Regions from separate parts of the Streptomyces sp. NBC_00887 genome, predicted to be linked through region 1. Evidence: riboswitches for the same ligand, from Rfam matches in the RefSeq annotation. Region 1 holds a riboswitch; each other region holds the start of a gene.

Evidence for each region. A riboswitch is a leader RNA that binds a small molecule or an ion and turns the genes downstream of it on or off. The one in region 1 is predicted to bind S-adenosylmethionine.
Region 2: another riboswitch for S-adenosylmethionine. It lies ahead of OG844_RS09850 (aminotransferase class V-fold PLP-dependent enzyme); the one in region 1 lies ahead of OG844_RS35760 (aminotransferase class V-fold PLP-dependent enzyme).
Region 3: another riboswitch for S-adenosylmethionine. It lies ahead of OG844_RS15095 (hypothetical protein); the one in region 1 lies ahead of OG844_RS35760 (aminotransferase class V-fold PLP-dependent enzyme).
Region 4: another riboswitch for S-adenosylmethionine. It lies ahead of thrC (threonine synthase); the one in region 1 lies ahead of OG844_RS35760 (aminotransferase class V-fold PLP-dependent enzyme).

What each region holds. Positions count from the first base shown of each region.
Region 1 is NZ_CP108788.1:7,842,810-7,846,059, forward strand. It holds gene OG844_RS35750 (cytochrome bc complex cytochrome b subunit) at 1-212, shown strand, start outside; gene trpD (anthranilate phosphoribosyltransferase) at 335-1,399, shown strand; SAM riboswitch class IV at 1,484-1,600, shown strand; gene OG844_RS35760 (aminotransferase class V-fold PLP-dependent enzyme) at 1,774-3,150, shown strand; gene OG844_RS35765 (Lrp/AsnC family transcriptional regulator) at 3,230-3,250, opposite strand, start outside.
Region 2 is NZ_CP108788.1:2,157,755-2,161,004, reverse strand. It holds gene trpD (anthranilate phosphoribosyltransferase) at 1-699, shown strand, start outside; SAM riboswitch class IV at 784-900, shown strand; gene OG844_RS09850 (aminotransferase class V-fold PLP-dependent enzyme) at 1,074-2,450, shown strand; gene OG844_RS09845 (Lrp/AsnC family transcriptional regulator) at 2,530-2,811, opposite strand; gene OG844_RS09840 (rhomboid family intramembrane serine protease) at 2,808-3,250, opposite strand, start outside.
Region 3 is NZ_CP108788.1:3,314,994-3,318,243, reverse strand. It holds gene OG844_RS15105 (cytochrome P450) at 1-551, shown strand, start outside; gene OG844_RS15100 (cytochrome P450) at 548-1,771, shown strand; SAM riboswitch class IV at 1,896-2,006, shown strand; gene OG844_RS15095 (hypothetical protein) at 2,056-2,466, shown strand; gene OG844_RS15090 (arabinan endo-1,5-alpha-L-arabinosidase) at 2,743-3,250, shown strand, end outside.
Region 4 is NZ_CP108788.1:5,441,183-5,444,432, forward strand. It holds gene OG844_RS24830 (MoaD/ThiS family protein) at 1-69, opposite strand, end outside; gene thrC (threonine synthase) at 97-1,392, opposite strand; SAM riboswitch class I at 1,410-1,537, opposite strand; gene OG844_RS24840 (glucosyl-3-phosphoglycerate synthase) at 1,691-2,641, shown strand; gene OG844_RS24845 (trehalose-6-phosphate synthase) at 2,698-3,250, shown strand, end outside.

The DNA of each region.
Region 1 (3,250 bases):
AGGGCCAGCTGCACACGCTCACCGCGCACGAGCAGTACAAGCCGGTCGAGATCGGCCCGACGGTCGACGAGAACGGTGTCGAGCGCAAGCCTTCGGCGCTGCAGAAGCTGCGGGCCAAGCTCAGCAAGAGCTACTACGGCGAGCAGAGCCAGATCGCCAAGCCCTCCGCCGAGGAGTACAAGGAGATCACCAGCGGCCACGGCCACCACTGATCACCTGAGCTGATCGCCACAGCGGGAGCCCCGTCCATTCGATGGACGGGGCTCTTCGCTGTCCCCGGGGCTGGATAGGGTGGGGGGATCCTTCTATCGGCTGTGGACCCCAGGAGCGGACCATGAACGTTGTGACCCCGGACGGCGGCGACAGCGTGGCGGACCGTTCGTGGCCCGGCGTGCTGATGCCCCTCCTGCGCGGCGAGAGCCTGACGGCCGAGGACACCGCGTGGGCCATGGACCGCATCATGAGCGGCGAGGCCACCGACGTGCAGATCGCCGGCTTCGTGATCGCACTGCGTGCCAAGGGCGAGACCGTCGACGAGGTCACCGGACTCGTACGCACCATGTACGAGCACGCCCACACCATCCAGGTGCCCGGCCGCACGGTCGACATCGTGGGCACCGGCGGCGACCTGGCCAAGACGGTCAACATCTCCACCATGTCGGCGATCGTCGTCGCCGGGACCGGCGCCAAGGTCGTCAAGCACGGCAACCGCGCCTCCTCCTCGTCGAGCGGGGCCTCCGACGTGCTCGAGAAGCTCGGCGTCAACCTCGAGCTGACCCCGCAGGGCGTCGTCCGGGTCGCCGAGGAAGCGGGCATCACCTTCTGCTTCGCGGTGAAGTTCCACCCGGCCCTGCGGCACGCGGCGAGGGCCCGCAAGGAGCTCGGCACGCCGACCACCTTCAACATCCTGGGCCCGCTCACCAATCCGGCCCGGGTGCGCTCCCAGGCCGTCGGCGTCGCCGACCTCAGGATGGCGCCGATCGTCGCGGGTGTGCTCGCCGACCGGGGTAGTTCGGCGCTGGTCTTCCGGGGCGACGACGGCCTCGACGAGCTGACCACCACGGCGACCTCCCGGGTCTGGATCGTCCGGGACGGTGCCGTGCGCGAGGAGGCGTTCGACCCGCGGGACGTCGGCCTGGACCTGGTGCCGGTCTCGGCGCTGCGCGGTGCCGACGCCTCCTTCAACGCGGACGTCGCCCGGCGGATGCTGGACGGGGAGGCAGGTCCCGTACGCGACGCGGTGCTCCTCAACTCCGCTGCCGCGCTGGTGGCGCTCGACCCGGGCGAGGGCACGCTCGACGAGCAGATCGCGGCGGGGATCGCGAGGGCCGCGGAATCGATCGACTCGGGTGCCGCCAAGCGGGCGCTGGAGCGCTGGGTGGCCGCCAGCAACGCATGAAGCAAGGACGTGTGGGGCGGGGCGCAGTCCGGATCGCGGACTGCGCCCTTGCGCATGTGGTCACGTATGGCAAGATGCTGCGCAGGTCATGAGTGACAGCGAATAAGCCCCGGCTCGCTGTCCGGCAACCCTCCGTCCGTGGCGGGGTGCCCCGGGTGAAGACCAGGCCGCAGGCAGCGAGGTCTGTGGCAAGCGCGGGCCCCTAGGCATCTGTGAATGCCATCCCCCGGGGTCCTGGTCCCCAGGGAGCCTCTTGTGAGCAAGCGAATGCGATAGGGCCCAACGCCCTCTTCCGCGCACCCTTTTCTCCTTCCCCTGCGCTGCCGCGTATCTGCCGGCGCCGGGATTTCGCCTGCCTGTTACGGGAGTTCGCCATGTCTGTCTCCACCGCTGCCGCCGATCAGTCCATTTGTGCCCCGCTGCCGGTTCTGGGAGCCGATGTCACCGTTCCGCTGGTTACGGGCGGCGAAGTCACCTATGCCGCCCTCGACTACGCGGCGAGCGCCCCGGCCCTGCAGCGCGTGTGGGACGACGTGGCCGCCTACGCCCCGTACTACGGCAGCGTGCACCGCGGCGCCGGCTACCTCTCGCAGCTCTCCACGGACCTCTTCGAGAGCAGCCGCGTCACCGTCGCGGAGTTCCTCGGCTGCCGTGCCGAGGACCAGGTGGTCTTCACCCGCTCGACGACGGACTCCCTCAACCTGCTTGCCGCAGCACTTCCCGCGGACTGCCAGGTGTTCGTGTTCGAGACCGAGCACCATGCCTCGCTGCTTCCCTGGCGCGACGCCCGGGTGACCTTCCTCGACGCCCCCAGGACCCCTGCCGAGGCAGTCGTGACGCTGGAGCGTGCGCTGGCCGACCGCGACCCCTACGGCCCCGCACTGGTCTGTGTGACGGGCGCGTCGAACGTCACCGGAGAGCTGTGGCCGGTGAAGGAACTGGCCGCCGCCGCCCACGCGCACGGTGCCCGGATCGTCCTCGACGCCGCGCAGCTGGCACCCCATCACCCGGTGGACATCGCGGAACTGGACGTCGACTGGCTCGCCTTCTCCGGGCACAAGCTGTACGCGCCGTTCGGCTCGGGCGTCCTCGCCGGCCGGGCCGACTGGCTGCGGGACGCGGAGCCGTATCTCGCGGGCGGCGGCGCCTCCCGGAAGGTTGCCCGGCGCGCCGACGGTGGCGTCGACGTGGAGTGGCACACCACGGCTGCCCGGCACGAGGCCGGATCGCCCAACGTGATCGGCGTCTACTCCATCGCCGCCGCCTGCAAGGCCCTGACCGAGGCCGGGTTCGAGCAGCTCGTCGCCCGCGAGCAGCAGCTCGTCACCCGGGTCCGTGAAGGCCTGGCCGAGGTCCCCGCGGTCAAGGTGCTCTCCCTGTTCGGCGACGACGCCCCGAGGGTCGGCGTCATCTCCTTCGTGGTCGAGGGCTGGAACAGCTCGCACTTCGCCGCGGCGCTCTCCGCGGAGTACGGCATCGGGGTCCGCGACGGCCTGTTCTGCGCCCACCCGCTCGTACGGACCCTGCTGGGCAGTGAGCCGCAGGACCCGGGCGAGTGCGGCGCCCCGGACGCCGAGCCGGGCGAGCGGTCCCTCAACGCCATCCGGGTGAGCTTCGGGGCCGGTACGCCGGACGAGCACATCGAGCGGTTCCTGGGCGCGGTCCGCGAGCTGGTGGGCGCGGGTGCCCGGTGGACCTACCGCACCGAGGACGGGCGCTGCGTCCCCGACAGGGGTGCTGCGCAGGTCTGACCCGGCCGCGTACGGCTTCGGCCGGGGACGGGAGGCCATTGTCCCGTCCCCGGCCGAAGCCGTACGCCGTCCGGTCGTCCTACGCGTCGAGCCCGATGGC
Region 2 (3,250 bases), 5.7 Mb from region 1:
CACGGCAACCGCGCCTCCTCCTCGTCGAGCGGGGCCTCCGACGTGCTCGAGAAGCTCGGCGTCAACCTCGAGCTGACCCCGCAGGGCGTCGTCCGGGTCGCCGAGGAAGCGGGCATCACCTTCTGCTTCGCGGTGAAGTTCCACCCGGCCCTGCGGCACGCGGCGAGGGCCCGCAAGGAGCTCGGCACGCCGACCACCTTCAACATCCTGGGCCCGCTCACCAATCCGGCCCGGGTGCGCTCCCAGGCCGTCGGCGTCGCCGACCTCAGGATGGCGCCGATCGTCGCGGGTGTGCTCGCCGACCGGGGTAGTTCGGCGCTGGTCTTCCGGGGCGACGACGGCCTCGACGAGCTGACCACCACGGCGACCTCCCGGGTCTGGATCGTCCGGGACGGTGCCGTGCGCGAGGAGGCGTTCGACCCGCGGGACGTCGGCCTGGACCTGGTGCCGGTCTCGGCGCTGCGCGGTGCCGACGCCTCCTTCAACGCGGACGTCGCCCGGCGGATGCTGGACGGGGAGGCAGGTCCCGTACGCGACGCGGTGCTCCTCAACTCCGCTGCCGCGCTGGTGGCGCTCGACCCGGGCGAGGGCACGCTCGACGAGCAGATCGCGGCGGGGATCGCGAGGGCCGCGGAATCGATCGACTCGGGTGCCGCCAAGCGGGCGCTGGAGCGCTGGGTGGCCGCCAGCAACGCATGAAGCAAGGACGTGTGGGGCGGGGCGCAGTCCGGATCGCGGACTGCGCCCTTGCGCATGTGGTCACGTATGGCAAGATGCTGCGCAGGTCATGAGTGACAGCGAATAAGCCCCGGCTCGCTGTCCGGCAACCCTCCGTCCGTGGCGGGGTGCCCCGGGTGAAGACCAGGCCGCAGGCAGCGAGGTCTGTGGCAAGCGCGGGCCCCTAGGCATCTGTGAATGCCATCCCCCGGGGTCCTGGTCCCCAGGGAGCCTCTTGTGAGCAAGCGAATGCGATAGGGCCCAACGCCCTCTTCCGCGCACCCTTTTCTCCTTCCCCTGCGCTGCCGCGTATCTGCCGGCGCCGGGATTTCGCCTGCCTGTTACGGGAGTTCGCCATGTCTGTCTCCACCGCTGCCGCCGATCAGTCCATTTGTGCCCCGCTGCCGGTTCTGGGAGCCGATGTCACCGTTCCGCTGGTTACGGGCGGCGAAGTCACCTATGCCGCCCTCGACTACGCGGCGAGCGCCCCGGCCCTGCAGCGCGTGTGGGACGACGTGGCCGCCTACGCCCCGTACTACGGCAGCGTGCACCGCGGCGCCGGCTACCTCTCGCAGCTCTCCACGGACCTCTTCGAGAGCAGCCGCGTCACCGTCGCGGAGTTCCTCGGCTGCCGTGCCGAGGACCAGGTGGTCTTCACCCGCTCGACGACGGACTCCCTCAACCTGCTTGCCGCAGCACTTCCCGCGGACTGCCAGGTGTTCGTGTTCGAGACCGAGCACCATGCCTCGCTGCTTCCCTGGCGCGACGCCCGGGTGACCTTCCTCGACGCCCCCAGGACCCCTGCCGAGGCAGTCGTGACGCTGGAGCGTGCGCTGGCCGACCGCGACCCCTACGGCCCCGCACTGGTCTGTGTGACGGGCGCGTCGAACGTCACCGGAGAGCTGTGGCCGGTGAAGGAACTGGCCGCCGCCGCCCACGCGCACGGTGCCCGGATCGTCCTCGACGCCGCGCAGCTGGCACCCCATCACCCGGTGGACATCGCGGAACTGGACGTCGACTGGCTCGCCTTCTCCGGGCACAAGCTGTACGCGCCGTTCGGCTCGGGCGTCCTCGCCGGCCGGGCCGACTGGCTGCGGGACGCGGAGCCGTATCTCGCGGGCGGCGGCGCCTCCCGGAAGGTTGCCCGGCGCGCCGACGGTGGCGTCGACGTGGAGTGGCACACCACGGCTGCCCGGCACGAGGCCGGATCGCCCAACGTGATCGGCGTCTACTCCATCGCCGCCGCCTGCAAGGCCCTGACCGAGGCCGGGTTCGAGCAGCTCGTCGCCCGCGAGCAGCAGCTCGTCACCCGGGTCCGTGAAGGCCTGGCCGAGGTCCCCGCGGTCAAGGTGCTCTCCCTGTTCGGCGACGACGCCCCGAGGGTCGGCGTCATCTCCTTCGTGGTCGAGGGCTGGAACAGCTCGCACTTCGCCGCGGCGCTCTCCGCGGAGTACGGCATCGGGGTCCGCGACGGCCTGTTCTGCGCCCACCCGCTCGTACGGACCCTGCTGGGCAGTGAGCCGCAGGACCCGGGCGAGTGCGGCGCCCCGGACGCCGAGCCGGGCGAGCGGTCCCTCAACGCCATCCGGGTGAGCTTCGGGGCCGGTACGCCGGACGAGCACATCGAGCGGTTCCTGGGCGCGGTCCGCGAGCTGGTGGGCGCGGGTGCCCGGTGGACCTACCGCACCGAGGACGGGCGCTGCGTCCCCGACAGGGGTGCTGCGCAGGTCTGACCCGGCCGCGTACGGCTTCGGCCGGGGACGGGAGGCCATTGTCCCGTCCCCGGCCGAAGCCGTACGCCGTCCGGTCGTCCTACGCGTCGAGCCCGATGGCGAAGGCCGCCTCGAGGTCGTGCTGCGAGTACGTGCGGAACGCCACGTGCGTGTCGGTGCCCTCGACACCGGGGATCTTGCTGATCCGGCCGGGAATGACATCCGCCAGATCGTCGTGCTTGGCCACCCGGACCATGGCGATCAGGTCGTACGTACCGGTGACCGAGAAGACCTCGCTGACGCTGTCCAGCGCGGCGACGGCCTCGGCGATCTCGGGAATCCGGTCCACGCTGGTTTTGATGAGCACGATCGCGGTGATCACGGCTGGCTTTCTCCCTCGGTGGCCGTGGCTGGAGACTTCACTCTAGCCCCACCCCGGTAACGCCCCCAGGCGTAGAGGAACCCGGCCGCGAAGCCCGCGACATGGGCGAGGTAGGCGACGCCGGGGCCGCTGCCCGCGCCCTGCGCCGCCAGCCACTGCAGCGCGAACCAGAAGACGAGCACGATCCAGGCGGGGAAGCGCAGCGGCAGGAAGAAGAGGAACGGGAAGAGGCTGGTGACCCGGGCGCGGGGAAAGAGGTAGAGGAACGCGCCGAGCACCGCCGAGATCGCCCCCGACGCGCCCACCAGCGTCTGGTCGGATCCGGAGTGCGCGACCGCGTAGACGACCAGGGCCAGATAGCCGCAGCAGACGTAGAAGAAGACGAACTCGGCCCGGCCCATGCGCTCCTCGGCCATGGCCCCGAACACGTACAGGAACA
Region 3 (3,250 bases), 4.5 Mb from region 1:
TCATGGCCATCACCGCCGCCGGCCATCTGACCACGGCCGACTGGATCAGCAACTCCCTGCGGCTGATGCTCACCGAGGACCAGTTCGCCGACTCGCTCGCCGGTGGCCGGCGCAGCGTCGGCGACGCCATGAACGAGGTCCTCTGGGAAGAGAGCCCGACCCAGATCCTCGCCGGCCGCTGGGCGGTCCGCGACACCCAGCTCGGCGGACGGACGATCCGTGCCGGGGACATGCTGCTGCTCGGTCTGGGGGCGGCCAACACCGACCCCCTCGTACGCCAGGACCTGGGGTCCGACGGTGCCACGAGGCACGGCAGCAACAGCGCGCACCTGGCCTTCAGCCATGGTGAGTACCGCTGCCCCTTCCCCGCGCAGGAGATTGCCGAGATCATCGCCCGTACCGGGATCGAGGTCCTCCTCGACCGGCTGCCCGATCTCGAACTCGCCGTCGCCGAGAAGGACCTCGTCCGGCGGCCGTCCGCCTTCCTGCGCGGGATGAACGCGCTCCCCGTCCGCTTCGCTCCCGTACGTACGACAGGAGATCTGCTGTGAACTGCCCTCACGCGACCGTGGTCATCGACCCCATGGTCCAGAACCTCGACGGTGAGACCGAGCAGTTGCGCCAGGCGGGCCCGCTCGCGCGCATCGAGCTGTTGGGGGTCCCCGCGTGGACCGTCACGCGGCACGCCGAAGCACGTCAACTGCTCGTCGAACCGCGGCTGGTGAAGGACCTGGACGCCTGGGGGCTGTGGAGGAGCGGTGAGGTCACCCACGCGTGGCCCCTGATCGGAATGATCGACGCCGGTCGCTCCATGTTCACGGTCGACGGCGGCGAGCACCGGAGGCTGCGGACGAAGACCTCCCAGGCGCTCACCCCGCGTCGGCTCGAGGCGGTCCGCCCCGCCATCGAGAAGTTCACCGAAGAGCTCCTCGACGCCCTCGCCGAGCAGGGCAAGGACGGGGTCGTCGATCTCAAGGCCGTCTTCGCCCAGCCGCTGCCGATGCGGGTCGTCGGGCTGCTGATGGGGGTGGACGAGGACCAGTTCCCGATGCTGACGAAGCAGTACAAGGCCTTCTTCTCCATGCTCACCCCGCAGGAGGAGCGCCTGGCGCTGCTGCGTGAACTGGACGTCTTCTACACGGACCTCGTACGCGAGAAGACAGCGCGGGCCACCGACGACCTCACCAGCGCCCTGATCCTGGCCGACGAGGGAGGCGAGCCCCTCACCGAGGAGGAGGTCGTCGGCAACCTCAAGGCCATGGTGGCCGCCGGGCACGAGACCACGATCGGGCTCATCCTCAACGCCGTACGCGCACTGCTCGCCCACCCCGACCAGCTGCGGATGGTGCTGGACGGGGAGATTTCGTGGGAGACGGTCGTCGAGGAGACGCTGCGCTGGGACACGCCCACCACGCACCTGCTGATGCGTTTCGCCACCGAGGACATCCAGGTCGGCGACCAGGTGATCGCCGAGGGAGAGGGCGTCGTCATCTCCTACCGGGTCATCGGACGCGATGCCGAACAGCACGGCGACGACGCCGACTCCTTCGACATCACCCGTCCGACACCGATCCGGCACATGACCTTCGGCCACGGCCCCCACATCTGCCCCGGTGCCGCGCTGTCACGGGTGGAGGCCGGCATCGCACTCCCCGCCCTCTTCGCGCGCTTCCCCGCGCTCAGGCTCGCGATACCGGACGACGAGATCCGCAAGCTGCCGGTGATGACGCAGAACGACATGGAGGCCTTCCCCGTCCTGCTGCACGGCTGAGGCGGGTCGGACCAGGAGAACCTGCGCGAGGGCGTGGACGCGTACGGGCGGGAGGCATCGCGCCCGTACGCGGGGGTGGTGTGCGAACCCCGACGCCCTCACGGCTCCTGTTACGCTTTTGACGGGTCATGAGTTCCAGTGGAAAGCCCCGGCTCGCTGGACGGCACCCCGCTCCGCTGCGGGTGCTCCGGGTGACGACCCGCTCCGCGCGGCACCGTGCGGGGAACAGCGGACCACCGGGGACAGGCCCCCGGGGTCCAGGACCCCGGAAGGCGACAACGGCCATGCTCCCTCACCTCATTCACCACGACGCCTGCGTGCGCTACGCGCCCGGCCACCACGTGCACTGGATCCACGCCAAGAAGTGCGTACAGGAACCCGGCCAGGCCGTGGAACTCCTGCTGACCGCGGGCGATGTCCGCGACGACGGATGGCTGGTTCTGCGCGCGGCCTTCGAACACCCCGGCGGCCTGCCCGAGGTGTGGACGCACGCTCCCGCCGATCTGCGGGAGTTGCTCACGGGCCACCGCGGGCGCGTGTACTGGCTGCCGCGCTGGCACGCGCTGCGCTTCGTCGGCCTCGGCGGTGAGGCGACCGGCCTCGTGAACGTGGGAACCGAGGGCGGTCCGCTGTGCGCGACGAGCGCACCCGATCCGCAGCACACGGGTCGCGGGGACCTCACCTACGGGCTGTAGCCAACCAGCTCCAGGAACAGGTGCGTTCGGCCGGTACCGCCCGATCCGGGCGGGCCGGTCCGTTCGTGATACCGGACAGAGTCCGGGTTTTCGTCGAATGCGCGCTCAATCCGTTGACGCAAGGTGCGTTCGATTCTACGGTCCCGTCCTGGCCGCCCGTCCGAAGTTACGAGCGTCGTTCGGCACGTCGAACAGATCAATGTCATGCGCATGGCAACCTCCTGGCCCTCGGTGACGACTGCCGGGTACCCCGACACGACCGAAGAAGGTCTCCTGATGAGCCGCATCCCGACAAGAATTCCGCGAAGGGCCCTCGCCGCCCTGCCCGCCGCACTCCTGCTGGCGCTCGTGCCGACGAGCGCGTCCGCGTACCCCAACCCCGGTGTCGTCAAGGGCGACATCGTCGTCCACGACCCCACCATGATCCGGAGCACGTCCGGCCAGTACCTGCTCTACTCCACCGGAGAGGGCCTCCAGCTCCGCACCTCCACCGACCGCACCGCCTTCGGCCGGTCGGGCAACGCCTTCACGACGAAGCCGAGCTGGTGGAAGAACTACTCCTCCGCGTCGGACCCGTGGGCCCCGGACATCTCCTACCGCGGCGGCAAGTACCTGATGTACTACGCCGTTTCGTCCTTCGGGTCGAACACGTCGGCCATCGGCCTCGCGGCCTCCACGACCGGCCAGGCGGGCAGCTGGAGCGACTACGGGATCGTCTACACCTCGAACTCGTCGAGCGACTACAACGCCATCGACCCCAACCTCTTCGTGGACGACGACGGCA
Region 4 (3,250 bases), 2.4 Mb from region 1:
GGCCGGGACCTCGGCCTGACCGCCCGTGTAGGTGCGGAGGATGGTGGGGATGCGGACCTTGACGCTCATGGGGTGCCTTCCTTCGGTCTCGGGTGGTCAGCTGGCGGCGAGGCCCGCGTCGCGGAACGCGTCCAGGCTCGGCCGGATCGTGGCCGACAGGCCGGTCGTCGGGGCGACGGCGTCCAGCGTCTTCAGGCCGTCACCGGTGTTCAGGATGACGGTGGTCAGCGTCGGGTCCAGCAGACCGGCGTCGATCAGCTTCTTCGTCACACCGACCGTCACACCGCCCGCGGTCTCCGCGAAGATGCCCTCGGTGCGGGCCAGCAGCTTGATCGCGTCGACGACCTGCTCGTCGTCGACGTCCTCGACGGCACCGCCGGTGCGCCGGGCGATGTCCAGGACGTACGGGCCGTCCGCCGGGTTGCCGATCGCGAGGGACTTGGCGATCGTGTTCGGCTTCTGCGGCCGTACGACGTCGTGTCCGGCCTTGAAGGCGGTGGAGACCGGGGAGCAGCCCTCGGCCTGGGCGCCGAAGATCTTGTACGGCCTGTCCTCGACCAGGCCGAGCTTGATCAGCTCCTGCAGGCCCTTGTCGATCTTCGTGAGCTGCGACCCGGACGCGATCGGGATGACGATCTGGTCGGGCAGCTGCCAGCCGAGCTGCTCGCAGATCTCGTACGCCAGGGTCTTGGAGCCCTCGCCGTAGTACGGGCGGAGGTTGACGTTGACGAAGCCCCAGCCCTCACCGAGCGGGTCGCCGATGAGCTCCGAGCAGAAGCGGTTGACGTCGTCGTAGTTGCCCTCGATGCCGACCAGTTCGCCGCCGTACACCGCGGCCATGACGACCTTGCCCTGCTCCAGGTCGTGCGGGATGAACACGCACGAGCGGAAGCCGGCACGGGCCGCCGCGGCGCCCACCGCACCGGCGAGGTTGCCGGTGGAGGAGCAGGACAGAGTGGTGAATCCGAAGGCGCGGGCGGCCTCGACGGCGATCGCGACGACACGGTCCTTGAAGGAGTGCGTCGGGTTGCCGGAGTCGTCCTTGACGTACAGACCGCCGGTGACGCCCAGCTCACGGGCGAGGTTGTCGGCCTTGACCAGCTTCGTGAAGCCGGGGTTGATGTTGGGCTTGCTCGCGACATCGGCCGGAACGGGCAGCAGCGGCGCATAGCGCCAGATGTTGTCGGGGCCTTCGGCAATGCGCTTCTTGAGCTCTTCCGGGGAGCCGCTCGGCAGGTCGTACGCCACTTCGAGCGGCCCGAAACAGGACGCACAGGCGAAAATGGGACCGAGCTCGAAACGCTCGCCGCATTCGCGGCAGGAAAGTGCTGCGGCGGAACCAAGGTCCACGGCAGAAGAATCGGTGTTCGCTGCAACTGTCTGAACAGACATGATGGCGGAGCCCTTTCTCCTCATCTTCCTTGCGGCGTATTTCGCCACAAGACGGAATTGGCACCTTCCCCACCGTGACCTCGCGGTCGGCAGGGGGGTTGCCGGGACTTCAACGGGCCGTTCCCTCAGTCCCTCTGGATGAGCGCTATGGCACCGGACCATCGATCCGGGCATTTATTCGCGGACCGACCCCGACATGCGAGGGCCATCCGCGTTGTTCAAGACTGTAACCGAAGCCCTGGACGATTGAGATAGTCGTCCGAACCGCGAGATGGATCACATACAGGGAGTATCGACCGTGCTGGAAGAGGTGGAACGCTGGCTGACCAGGCGTTCCTGGTCGGCCGACGACCGCCCGCTCGACCGCCTCACGGCCGCGCGCGCGAGGGATCCGCGCCGCGCCCGGGTGAGCGTCGTCCTGCCCGCCCTGAACGAGGAGGCGACGGTCGGAGCGATCGTCGAGGAGATCCGGCGCGAGCTGATGGAGAAGGTCCGGCTCGTCGACGAACTGGTGGTGATCGACTCCGGTTCCACCGACGCCACCGCCGAAGTGGCCCGCCGGGCGGGTGCCAGGGTGGTGCACCGGGACGCGATACTCCCCCGGATACCGGCCGTACCCGGCAAGGGCGAGGTGCTGTGGCGGTCACTGCTGGTGACCAGCGGTGAGATCGTCTGCTTCATCGACGCCGACCTCAAGGACTTCTCCGCGGACTTCGTCTCCGGGATCGTCGGTCCCCTGCTGACGGACCCCGAGGTCCAGTTCGTCAAGGCCATGTACGACCGCCCACTGGGAGAAGCCGCAGGCCAGGGCGGCCGGGTCACCGAACTGGTGGCACGCCCGCTGCTCAACCTGCACTGGCCGCAACTGGCCGGCTTCGTCCAGCCGCTGGGCGGCGAGTACGCCGTACGCCGCTCCCTGCTCGAACGGCTCCCCTTCCCCGTCGGTTACGGAGTGGAGCTGGGCCTGCTCGTCGACGCCCTGCACACGGTGGGCCTGGACGCGCTGGCGCAGGTGGACGTCGGCGTGCGCAAGCACCGCCACCAGGACGGCCAGGCGCTCGGCCGCATGGCGGCGGCGATCTACCGCACCGCCCAGCTGCGGCTCTCCCGGGGTCATCTGGTGCGCCCCGTACTCACCCAGTTCGAGCGGGGCGAGAGCGGCTTCGTACCGCGCACCCATGCGGTGGACACCGAGGAGCGGCCGCCGATGCGGGAGATCACGGAGTACGCGTCCCGCCACGCGGCGTGACGTTTCGCGGTGGGCTTCGCGTTTGGCGGCTTCCCGAACGGGCTAGGTTCGGGTACATGGTCTCCGAGCACTCTGCCCAGGTCCTCGTCGCGTCCAACCGCGGCCCCGTGTCCTACGCGCTGCGCGAGGACGGCACGCTCGACTCGAAGCGCGGCGGGGGCGGCGTCGTCTCCGGTCTGAGCGCCGTCGAGGACAAGCTGTGGGTGTGCGCGGCCCTGGGCGACGGCGACCGCGAGGCGGTCCGGCGAGGCCTGTCGGAGCCCGGCGTCCGCATGCTCGACATCGACGCCGGAGTCCACGACGACGCGTACAACGGCATCGCCAACTCGGTGCTCTGGTTCGTCCACCACATGATCTACCAGACACCGCTGGAGCCGGTGTTCGACGCGGAGTTCCGGCGGCAGTGGGCGTCGTTCGAGGCGTACAACCGCGCCTTCGCCGAGGCCCTCGCCGAGGAGGCGGGCGTGGGCGCGGCGGTCCTGGTCCAGGACTACCACCTGTCGCTGGTGCCCGGCATGCTCCGCGAGCTGCGCCCCGATCTGCGGATCGGCCACTTCTCGCACACCCCGTGGGCCCCCGTCGACTACTTCCGGCTGCTGCCCGACGACA